DNA from 3 places in the Ferdinandcohnia sp. QZ13 genome. Region 1 is predicted to be linked to each of the others. Evidence: predicted binding sites of a transcription regulator. Region 1 holds the regulator's gene; each other region holds the start of a gene.
The links. Region 1 encodes Rex, which represses fermentation and respiration genes when NADH is low (regulators of the CRP and FNR family bind a similar motif). Its sites were predicted from a motif close to TTGTGAAATATTTCACAA; they were not measured.
Positions count from the first base shown of each region.

Region 2: a site for Rex is predicted at 2,726-2,743, ahead of ric (iron-sulfur cluster repair di-iron protein). Genes of this name have one in related genera too.
Region 3: a site for Rex is predicted at 2,142-2,159, ahead of pflB (formate C-acetyltransferase). Genes of this name have one in related genera too.

Region 1 is NZ_JAVIVW010000002.1:42,738-46,926, forward strand. It holds gene RGU12_RS11820 (CPBP family intramembrane glutamic endopeptidase) at 272-1,009, shown strand; gene RGU12_RS11825 (YdiK family protein) at 1,013-1,222, shown strand; gene tatC (twin-arginine translocase subunit TatC) at 1,373-2,122, opposite strand; gene RGU12_RS11835 (twin-arginine translocase TatA/TatE family subunit) at 2,139-2,330, opposite strand; gene RGU12_RS11840 (redox-sensing transcriptional repressor Rex) at 2,366-3,007, opposite strand; gene moaC (cyclic pyranopterin monophosphate synthase MoaC) at 3,010-3,501, opposite strand; gene RGU12_RS11850 (ABC transporter ATP-binding protein) at 3,636-4,189, shown strand, end outside.
Region 2 is NZ_JAVIVW010000001.1:1,179,992-1,184,180, forward strand. It holds gene mobB (molybdopterin-guanine dinucleotide biosynthesis protein B) at 1-334, opposite strand, end outside; gene RGU12_RS05710 (molybdopterin molybdotransferase MoeA) at 319-1,587, opposite strand; gene RGU12_RS05715 (methyl-accepting chemotaxis protein) at 1,647-2,609, opposite strand; gene ric (iron-sulfur cluster repair di-iron protein) at 2,801-3,508, shown strand; gene RGU12_RS05725 (DUF1404 family protein) at 3,573-4,189, opposite strand, start outside.
Region 3 is NZ_JAVIVW010000001.1:2,144,982-2,149,170, forward strand. It holds gene pflB (formate C-acetyltransferase) at 1-2,016, opposite strand, end outside; gene RGU12_RS10435 (D-2-hydroxyacid dehydrogenase) at 2,452-3,408, shown strand; gene RGU12_RS10440 (hypothetical protein) at 3,903-4,189, opposite strand, start outside.

The DNA of each region.
Region 1 (4,189 bases):
ACCTGAGTGCTAACACAATTATTATATTAAATAATCTTTAGCCATTTTGCAAGTAATTTAATATAGAAATTTGGAAAAATGATTCATTTTCGCATGCAAAATTTGTCCACCCTACCTATCCTATGTTACAAACAGGAAAAATAAACCAACAATCTAATTTCTTTCAATGAAAATTTGAATTTGCATTATACTAAAGGATAGAAATGAATATATGTTACAATACAAAAGGTGGACAATTTTCAATCATTTCGTCTATAAAAAGGAGATTTTCATGAAAGCTAGATATTGGTATGTCATCTTAACGTACATCGTCATGCAGTTCTCTGGGATTTTAGGAATTCCGCTCTTGTTATCATTAGGTGTTGGAAAAAACTTAGACCCAGCCACTGCTACAAATACAATTATTGCACTTTGGACTGTTATTAGCTTTGTCGCCGCACTACCTATTGTTTTATTTTTATTAAGACAAGATATGAGAGAGAGACATCAGAACTTACGACGTTCCTCCAAAGGTGAGGCAATTGGATGGGCGATTGCAGGTGTGTTTATGGCCATGACAGCCCAGGTGGTTGCGGCAAATATCGAAATTCATTTACTTGGAATTGAGCCTGGCTCTGAGAACACTCAAGAAATTTTGACACTGGTAAAATCTTTACCATTGCTAGTCATTGTTGTTTCGGTGATTGGTCCAATTCTTGAAGAGATTATTTTTCGCCAAATTATCTTTGGATCTTTATATAAAAAATTTAACTTTTTCATCTCTGGCTTAATTAGTTCATTAATTTTTGCGGTTGTACATATGGATTTCACACATATCCTCATCTATACTGCAATGGGCTTTACCTTTGCATTCCTCTATGTACAAACAAAACGAATTATTGTACCGATTTTTGCACATGTAGCGATGAATACATTTGTTGTAGTGGTTCAGACGGTTTTTGCAGATGATATAGAAAGGATCATGAAGCAAGCCGAGAAGCTGCAACAGACATTTATTGGGGGCTTTTAATTTATGCGAAGAACTTCACCTTTTGCGATGGGCATCATTTACGCATTAATGGGAATCTTATTTACTTATATTGCAATTAATAGTGCAACGGAGACAGTCTGGAACTTTTCCACAATCTTACTTGCAGTTGTCGCAACATTTGACTTTGGTGTGGCAATTAGAATGTTTACCCTTCACTTCAAAATAAAAAAAGTGACTAAGGAAAAAAAATAACCTCAAAACGAGGTTATTTTTTATTGTCTAGCTTCAGCGCCTAGCCCCTCGAGGTCATAAGCCAATCCGGCAAGAAGGATAAAAGGCATCCTTCACGTCGGCTTTTCTTATGCTTGTCGGGGCTGAGCAAGGCGCTTCCGCTTTTCTCTATTATTCCATACTATTCGCTGCCATCATTTCCGCTTTTAGCACTTTTCTGTAGGCACTTCTTGATACAAGAATACTGATTTCATATAATCCGAATAACGGCACCGTAACCATTAAATGAGAGATTATTTCAGGAGGCGTAATCAGCCCTCCAATTACTAATAGAACGAAATAGGCATATTTTCGTATTTTCGATAAAAACATCGGTGTGACAATTCCAAGTCTGGTTAGGAACATGACAACTACCGGCAACTGAAACAAAAAGCCAAACGGTAAGGTCAGCTGCAACAGAAATTGAAAATACTCATTAATTCCGATGACCTGATTAATATCAAGGCGGTCCGCTAACCTCGTCATAAAATTCACAACAAATGGGAATAGAATGAAATAGGAAAATGACACCCCTACTAAAAACAAGACTACTGAAATCGGAATATAACTCAAGGTTACCTTTCTTTCCTTTTCATACAGGCCTGGACTGATGAACGCCCATAGCTGATAGAGTAAAAAAGGAGAGGAGATAACAAGTGCAATAATAAAGGCAAAATTCATATATATTTTAATTGGATCTGTCATACGGAAAGCGTTCATTGTCAGTTCCTTTGCTTCCTCCGCATTTTGCAAGTAAAGAATGACCGGCTCTGCAAGAAAAAAGCTTCCTAATGCAACAATGAAGAAGAAAACGACTACATAAATCAGTCGTTTTCGTAGCTCACCAATATGATCGTAGACGGACATTTCTTTTTCGTTCATGTGACTCATCCTATCATTACTTCACATCAGTAGTTTCATTCTTTTTAACATCATCATCGTCATCATCTGCTAAACCTTTTGTTGCGTTTTTGAATTCACGCAATGTATTACCTGCTGCTCTTCCTAATTGAGGTAACTTCTTCGGTCCAAAAATTAGTAACGCTGCAAATACAATCAATAGGATACTACCAAATCCAAGACTTCCCACAGTGAGTCACCTCCCAACAAGTGTAAATTATATTTCTATTCTTCATTCGAATAATGCTTTAAAAAGTAAACAAGTGCTTGTAACTCAACAGCTAAATCAATATGGTGGACTCGAATATGTTCGGGTACATTGATCCTTGCTGGTGTAAAATTTAGGATACCTTTTATCCCTTTATTTACGAGGCGATCTGTAATCGCCTGTGCTACACCAACCGGCACTGTTAAAATAGCAACTGTGACATCATCAGGCAATTCTTTTTCAAGATCATCTAGATGATGCACTTTGACTCCACCAATACTACTGCCCACCTTATTATAATCCACATCAAACGCAAGCTCAATTTTTGTATTATTATTTTTTGAGAAATTATAATGTAAAAATGCGGTACCTAAATTACCAACACCTATTAACGTAACCTTCGTTAATTCATCCTGATCAAGGGTCTTACTAAAAAAGGATAATAAATAATTCACATTATAGCCATACCCTTTTTTTCCCAATGCACCAAAATAGGAAAAATCACGCCTAATCGTGGCTGAATCAACCTTGACTGCATCACTTAGTTCTGCAGATGATACCCTCTGCTTCCCCGAGGCGTGCAGGTTTTTTAAAAATCGATAATAAAGTGGCAGCCTTTTGGCAGTTGCTTGTGGTATTTTTGACTGTTCCAGATTCATGTTTATTCCCCCGCTACTGGCCTTTTAAAATCTCCGTTCTTTCCACCTGTTTTTTCAGCTAAATAGGTTGGTCCAATCACCATGCCTTTATCAACTGCTTTACACATATCATATACAGTTAACGCACAAACTGATGCAGCCGTAAGGGCTTCCATCTCTACGCCGGTACTACCCTTTGTTTTAACTGATACGGTAATATGTAAAGTATATTCATCTTGGGTCGTCCAACTAAAACTGATATCGACGCCCTTCAATGCCAACGGATGGCACATCGGAATTAGCTCGGATGTTTTTTTAGCTGCCATAATACCGGCAACCTGAGATACCGCAAGTACGTCCCCCTTGCGAACCTCATTATTTATGATTTGCTCATAAATCAATTTATTTACAGTAATACTTGATTTTGCAATCGCTGTACGAACAGTATCAGATTTCTCTGTAATGTCGACCATTCTCGCTCGCCCCTGCTCATTAAAATGGGTAAATGATGTCATATATCGAACCCTCCCATAAACTATACACTATTTTACCACATCTGTCTTTGAAACGTGTGTGAACATTATCATTGCAGTTGCTCTATTAAGATAATATAAGATACACTGTTGTTAGAAACAAGAGGTGAAATAGTATGATTTTACTACAAGTAAATCAGCTCAAAAAATATTTTGCTGCTGATCTTATTTTATCGAATATAAAATTAGAAGTACAAACTCGCGACCGCATTGCCATTGTTGGTCGAAATGGTGCTGGAAAATCTACTCTACTAAAGATCATTGCAGGACAGATGTCCCATGATGGCGGTGAAATTATTAAGCCAAAAAGTGTCACAATCGATTATCTCGCACAGGACACTGGACTTGATTCAACCCTTACCATTTGGCAAGAGATGCTTACCGTCTTTGCACCCTTACAGAAACTAGAAAAGGACTTACGAAACCTTGAAGTAAAAATGGGAGACCCCTCTGTTTTTGAAAATCCAGCTGATTATCAAAAACTCCTTGAAGAATACGATCAACTCCAGGTCGATTTTAAAGAACGGGGTGGCTATCAATATGAAGCCGACATTCGTTCCATTCTACACGGCTTTCATTTTACAGAAGAAGACTACGAAACAAAAATTTCTAGCTTGAGCGGTGGTCAAAAGACACGCCTTGCCCTTTGTAAACTATTACTTTCGAAGCC
Region 2 (4,189 bases), on a different contig from region 1:
CGTGTTTATATCCTTCAATTACTATCATATCATTTTCAAAAAAAGCGTAAAGTTGAATTAGCTTCTCGAGCGGCCATTTGGAAGTCTTCGCTTCAAGCTGCAGGCTCCCTCCACCCTCTACAATGGTTGCAGACGCTCCTGCTCTAAAGTGGCGGGAAGAATCTTTTTCTTGATGAAGACTTTGTAAGCTACTTTGATGCCCATGATGCTTAATGGTAGCAATTTGATAACCTAAATCAGTACCTTTTTTTACGATTTTTTCAACAAGTGTCGTTTTCCCACTATTTTGATAACCGACGACTTGGAGAAGTGGAAATCTTATTTCCAAGGCCATATACTTCCTTCCTGGTCCTCTAGGTACAATACGTCTACTTCATCACCTTTTCCAAATCCTCGCGTTCCACCTGGTAAAACCATAAATGCATTTGCTCCAGCTAGTGAGGAAACGACATTTGATTTATCTAGACCACTTGGTGTCACTACAAGTTTTCCATCCGAAAAACTGATTTTACTCCTTACAAATCTCGTAAATGGATTTGGTTTTGGAAAGTCGGCATCGAGCTCAGCTTTTAGTTTTAAAAGATGCGGGTTGGTAGAAAATAATCTTGTTCGGACTACCGGTCTAACGTATAATTCGAAGCCAACATAACAAGCAGAAGGATTTCCAGATAATCCAAACAATAACTTACCATGTAGTTGAGCAACTGTAGTGACACTTCCCGGTCTCATTGCAATTTTATTAAATAAGACTTCCGCACCTAATTTTTCATAAATCGCAGGAAGGTAATCATAATCCCCGACAGAAACTCCGCCAGTCGTAATTAAGATATCCACTTCATCGATTGCATTTTTGATTGCCTCAAAGCAAAGCTCAAAATCATCGGGGAGTTTTCCGAAATACTTTGGCTCCGCACCCGCTCTTTCAATTTGTGCACTTATCATATAAGCATTGCTATTTCGAATTTTTCCAGGTACAAGTTCCTCATGGACATCAAGCAGTTCTGTTCCAGTCGCATAAATACCGATGACTGGTTTCTTAGCAACTTCAACTTCATGGTAGCCAAAGGTGGCTAAAAGTGCTTTAACGCCAGGATTAATAAAGACGCCTTTTTCGACTAAGACGGAGCCTTTTTTGGTATCTTCACCTTGAAACGATACATTATCGCCAGATTTAAATGGTCGCTTTATCGACATGAACTTCCTACCATCACGTTCATATTCAGTTGTTAATTCAAGCATGACAACTGCATCACATTCTGTAGGCATTGCTGCACCCGTCATGATTCGAACAGCTTGAAAAGCCTCTACCTTTTTCGTTGCAACAGACCCAGCTCCAATTTCTTCAATTACTTCAAATTCTATCGGATTTTCTAGTCCCGCATTTGTTGTATCCATTGCCCGAACAGCAAAGCCATCATATGGTGACCGATCAAAATGTGGAACATCATGATCAGCGATTACGTCCTCCGCTAAAAATCGTCCATAACTAGCTTCTATTGATACTTTTTCCTTTGTCCCTGTACCTGCAAATTCCATTACTCGCGACACTGCTTCTGGAACGGGTATGGGTGTTCTTCTTTCGACCATCATTTTCACTCACTTTTTATCTACTTTTTTCCTATTGTAGTATATATTAGAAAAAACCACTACTTTCTTGCTGTCATTTCATTAAGATGAACGATTCCTTCTTCAAGTTTATCATCGACAACTTTGGCGTCCGTAATATGTTGGGTAATTAAATCATTGGCATTATCAAACAACTCTTTTGTTGTTGAAATTTCTTGCATAACATCCTGTGAATATACCTTTTGTTCCTCAATCGTATCTAAAACAGAATGTACCTCTTTTTGGACAGACTGAATGACAGACATAATATAATTAAATTTTTCAGTTGTATAAATACTTGCATCAACCCCTGAATGTACAAGGATTGTACTATTCGTTGTTGATAGTAAGGTTTCGTCAATCTCTTTTTGGATTGCTTTTGTAAGGGCACTAATATGCTCAGTACTTGAAGCGGTACTCTCTGCAAGCTTTCTTACCTCAGCCGCAACGACTGAAAATCCTTTTCCTTGCTCTCCCGCTCTTGCCGCTTCAATTGATGCATTCAATGCTAATAAATTCGTTTGGTCAGCTATCTCCTTAATGACTTGTACGATATTTTCAATTTCCTTTGATCGATTATTTAAATGGTTCATTTTTTCAGATGTATCTTTTAATTGGGAACCAAGTTCTTTCATAATAGATTCCACTTCTAATACTTGGTTTTTTCCTTCACTTGATTTTGCAACCATGTCTTCAGCAGCTAAAAGTAATGTTTGTCCATTTTCATATAATTTAGCAGAGTTATGATAGGATAATAGACTAAGCTCATCAACTCGGTCGAATTTAGACTTGATTTTACCAACCAACTCTCCGAGAACATGATGCTGACCATTTACATGCTCGTGCTGTTCAATTGTTGCTACAAGCTCTTCGTAAAAATTTTTAAAAAACAAAGATGTATTTTCTTTCTGTTGTTCTGTTTCCTCTTTTAATACTTTCATATCCTGTTTAAGTTGTTTATTTTCTTTCTCAAGCCCTACAATATATTGTTTACGAAAAAACATCGTTATGACATCTCCTAAGTTGCAATCTCTATTTGGCTTTATCGTACCAAACTTACTCCCTTTTAACCTATGATGCTCATCACATTTATCATCATTTATGACGTTTTTCTACATATGTGTGATACGTATCACCTCATTCTTCCTTTTTAACAGCTATTCTAAAAGTAGTTTACTAAATAGGAGGTAAGATCATGGAACAAACTTTTACAGAACAACATATCATTGGAGAAATTGTAACTGAGTTTCCGAAGGCTGGAGACCTATTCAAAAAACTTCGAATTGATTTTTGCTGTGGTGGTAACAGACCACTTATAGATGCCATAGAAGAAAGAAACCTTTCAAAAGATGAGGTTTTGTCAAAATTAAATACTCTTTATCAAGAAATGAAAGAATTAAATGAAAAAACAGTGGATTGGAAGGCTGCAAGCTTTTCAGAATTGATTGACCATATCGTAAATAAACATCACCGGTATTTAAATGAAGAGCTTCCGCAACTTAGCCCATATGTAACAAAGGTTTTGAGAGTACATGGCGGAAATCATCCACATCTTGCTAAAGTACATTCACTGTTTAATCAATTAAAGGTCGAGCTTGAACAACATACCATTAAGGAGGAAGCAGAGTCATTCCCTCTTATTCTTAAATTTGAAAACGAACCAACACCTGAAAATCATGAATTAGTGAAAAAACATGTAGCTGATCTAGAAGGTGATCATGACGAGGCTGGAACTATTATTAAAGAAATCCGTGACATTACAAATGACTTTCAACCACCAATTGGTGCATGTGGAACATATCGCCTAGTCTACCAGCGTCTTGAAGCACTTGAAGCAGACCTATTTCAGCACATACATCTAGAAAATAATATCTTATTTCCAAGAGCAGAAGCTGGGAATTAATTCTTACAAAAAAATTAAAAAAACCGCGATATTTCATACTTTGAAAATCGTGGTTTTTTTATGTTTATTTAAAGCTTGGAACAGAAGATGACTTTGATCTATTTGACTTTAATTGAATGAGTGGCTGATTTCTCTTTTTTACTTTTAGGGCGACAGGCTTCCCGATAAATACGCGTACCATAAATAATAGACAAATAACCATTCCTAGAACAAACATTGATTTTCCAAGCTGTTGTTGGGCTGTAAGTAAGTAATTATTACATAGTCTTGCTGGCGATACTGTATAAAGCCAACTCATCACAAAAATCATCGAAATGAGATTAGCCCAAATAAAGCCTTTACTAATGGGTCCAAGCAGTTTCCAGCTATAATTCAATAAAACCCCTGCAACAAATGATAAACTAATATATTTTGTAATCTCCATTACTGGTTCGTTCAGTGAAGCATCGATTGACCTTGGCAAAATCCAAAATCCGATAACACATATTGTAAGTAACATCCCTGCAATCCCATTTTCATTGAAGTAAAGGAAAAACTTTCGCCATTTCCTAGGAAACCCTTTTGCAAGGAAATAACCACCCCCTATTAATAATGGATATTGAATGAGCATCGTTCCCACCATGCTCTTTTCTAGCAATACCCTTACGTAAGGGAAAGAAACGAATAGAAGTAAAAGTAGTC
Region 3 (4,189 bases), on a different contig from region 1:
ATTGCTGATTCTCGCATCTTCCTCTCTTCCTAGTGCTTTTGGAACGATAGAGAAAGTATTAGAGATTCCATCTAAGGCGTACTCATAAGGTAGCTTTGCAACAGAGCTTAAAGATGCAAGTGTACCCTTTGTGTCACGGCCATGAAGTGGGTTTGCACCTGGTGCGAACGGTTCCCCTGCTTTACGACCATCTGGTGTGTTTCCTGTCTTTTTCCCATACACGACGTTAGATGTGATTGTTAAAATGGATTGAGTGTGAACAGAGTTGCGATATGTTTTATGCTTCTTAATCTTCGTCATAAAACGTTTAACAAGCTCAATCGCGATGTCATCGACACGGTCATCGTTGTTGCCGTATGTCGGGAAGTCTCCTTCAATCTCATAATCGACGACAATTCCATTTTCATCACGAATTGTTTTGACTTTTGCATGTTTGATCGCACTTAGTGAATCCGCAACGACAGATAGCCCCGCAATTCCACATGCCATGGTGCGTAAAACTTCTTTGTCATGGAGTGCCATTTCCAAACGTTCGTAGCTGTATTTATCATGCATGTAGTGAATGACATTTAATGTGTTAACATAAAGCCCTGCAAGCCATTCAAGCACGACATCATATTTTTGAAGAACTTCCTCATAGTCCAAATACTCGGAAGTAATCGGTGAGTAGCTTGGTCCGACTTGAATTTTTAGCTTTTCATCGATTCCACCATTGATTGCGTAAAGTAATGCTTTTGCGAGGTTCGCTCTTGCTCCGAAAAACTGCATTTGTTTACCGATTGCCATTGCGGATACACAACATGCGATGCCATAATCATCACCATACGTTTCACGCATGATATCATCGTTCTCATATTGGATAGAGCTTGTTTTAATAGACATTTTTGCACAATACTTTTTATAGTTTTCAGGTAGGTTGACAGACCAAAGGACCGTTAAGTTCGGCTCTGGCGCTGGTCCAAGATTGTCTAATGTATGCAAAAATCGAAACGAGTTTTTCGTAACTAATGGACGACCATCAAGCGCTACACCTGCAAGTGATTCAGTCACCCAGGTTGGGTCACCACTAAATAATTCATTGTAATCTGGTGTTCTCGCAAACTTCACGAGTCGTAGTTTCATTACAAAATGGTCAACAATTTCCTGTGCTTCTTGCTCAGATAAAATTCCGTTTGCTAGATCTCTATCGATATAGATGTCTAGGAATGTAGACACACGCCCTAAACTCATCGCAGCTCCATTTTGTTCTTTTATAGCCGCTAAATAAGCAAAGTATAGCCATTGAAAAGCTTCTTTCGCATTTGTAGCTGGTTCAGATATGTCATAGCCATAGGAAACAGCTAACTCCTTCAGTTCTTGAAGAGCACGAATTTGCTCAGAGAGCTCTTCTCGGTCACGAATAATGTCATCTGTCATGGCTCCGTTTCCGGTTTCAAGAAAGTCTTTCTTTTTATCTTCAATGAGTCGGTCAACACCATAAAGGGCCACTCTGCGGTAATCGCCTATGATTCTACCACGACCATATGCATCTGGAAGTCCAGTGATGATTCCTGCTTTTCTTGCAAGCCGCATTTCTGGTGTATACGCATCGAACACACCTTGGTTATGTGTTTTTCGATACTCAGTAAAGATTTTGACAATCTCCTCATCGATTTCAAACCCATAGGAATTTGCAGAATCGACTGCCATTCTAATTCCACCAAACGGTTGAAGAGAGCGTTTAAATGGTTTATCGGTTTGAACACCTACCACTTTTTCCTTTCCCTGATCAAGGTAACCAGGTCCATGTGAAGTAATCGTAGATACAATTTTGGTATCCATATCCAGTACTCCACCATTTTCGCGCTCCTGTTTTGTCAATTCCATGACCTGTTCCCAAAGAGCGTTTGTTGCTTCAGTTGGTCCCTCTAAAAATGCTTCATCCCCGCTATATGGTGTGAAATTCTCTAGAATGAAATCTCGTACATTAATTTCCTTTTGCCATTTTCCTTCTTTAAAACCTGCCCATGCTTTCATTATCAATGACCTCCATTACAAGGTTTTCAAATGTGTTTTTGATTAAGATTTTATTTGAGTTCGATTGCTCACTACTGAACAAACTTCCTTACACCTTCATGATACAACGTGTAGGGTTGGTTGTCATGTGAAATATTTCACAAATTAAAGAAGTTACTATTTTAGCCACAATTTCAACAAAAATTAGTCAATATTAGTGGGACGAGAAACTGATCGTTACTTATTTCTAGTACTAGGAAAAGATGGCAGCCGAGTGCACATGAGCTCCAAGTAACTGGAAAGTGGTGTCCTTCGTGATTTTGGATGGAGAACCATCATCCTCCGTCTCCCACCTGCTTGACACAGTTGTTCTGCATCTCCCCATTCCAATGCTGGTAAAGCACTCCAGTCTGTATTATTATAAAATTAAATCAATTCTGGGATTGGGGGAACACCATGTCAAAGCTAGTTATTACACAAGATATTGAGCAGTCTCATCTAGAACAAATCCAAGCAATCATTCCTAGCTGGGAGATTGTTGCTGGGCGTGATTCGTCTGTTTGGTTAGACCATTTAAAAGATGCCGAGGTAATTGTCGGCTGGAAAAAGGAGATTGCGGATCGCTGCATTTTTTCCGACTCTAAGCTTCGTTGGCTGCAAAGCTGGAGTGCGGGTGTTAACAGCATGCCTCTTTCGGACATGGAGAAGAAACAAGTTCTTCTCACAAGCGCAAATGGGGTTCATGCATATCCGATTTCAGAAACCATTTTTGCATTGATGCTCGGATTGACGAGAAAAATTCATACATATGTGAGAAATCAGCAGGAGAAAAAATGGCACCATTCTGATATGAAGCTTGAGATTCATGAAAAGACAATTGGAATCATGGGCGTGGGCCACATCGGTAAAGAAACGGCCAAGATTGCAAAAGCATTTGGCATGACAGTTCTTGGTGTGCGCCATTCTGGCCGTGAAGAGGATTACGTCGATGAAATGTATACGACAGACCGGTTGTCAGAGGTTCTGCCAAGATGTGATTATGTTGTTGTGACATTACCTTTGACGAATGAAACTCATCATTTATTTGGAGCAAACGAATTTAAGCAAATGAAGTCTTCTGCATTTTTCATTAATATTGGGCGGGGCGAAATTGTCGTTGAAGATGAGTTGATTGAGGCACTTCGTTCTGGTGAGATTGCCGGAGCTGGGCTGGATGTATTCACGAAAGAGCCGCTAGATGAGAACAGCCCACTATGGGATTTTGAAAATGTGATTGTGACACCACATACCTCTGGTTCGACTGAACATTATACAAAGCGTGTGATTGAAGATATCTTTATCCCCAATTTGAAGAGCTATGCCCAAGGTGGCGTACTTCCGAAAAATGTGGTGGATTATAAAAAAGGATATTAGGGACAGTGCTCTGCCCCTTGTAAAAATTGATTGGGACGCGGAATCCCGTGTCCCAATCAATCCTCGTCCTTCACATCGATATCCTCGGGAATTGGTTCGTTGAGCCATTCTTCATAAAGCTTTTTGTATTTTTCTAGCTGTTCAATCGTGGTATTAAATTGGTCTTTATTCAATAGGTAATGATTGTATATTATAATAAATCATGAGATAAAACTATTAAACTATTGATACCACTCTATTCTTTGATGGGATAAAACTTGAAGAAAGACAAAACCCCTTAAAATAGTCGAATTGGTTTGTATAAATATTGTGATAAAACCTATTTATCACTTTCTAATTGCTTTTTAATAAGTTTCTCCTTTGCTCATTTAATCATCAATAAATTATATTAATATAGTTTTTAGCGAATCCATCAGTGAAATAGTTTTAATCATATTGCTACTAAGTATTTAAAAAACGGTTCTGTTTTTGTATCGGAATAACTGCTTGTTCAGTCACTTAGCCTTTAGGTCAAATATATCTATAATTTCAATGATAGTAAACTCTTGAACATGATAGATAGTTTCACTGTTTATAAGTGCATTATTCTGGAATTCAGATCGAGCTATAATACTTAACTCAACTACCTTATAATCTTTATAATCTTTAAAATCCCTTTGAATACCTTGTAATTTAAAGCCATTAATAAAAAAGAAAAAAAAATCGTGATCTTTTCTCACGAAAGCAATATGCTTATTAATATCTCTATAGAATTCTCTATCTCCCCTAATCTCTTCTGATG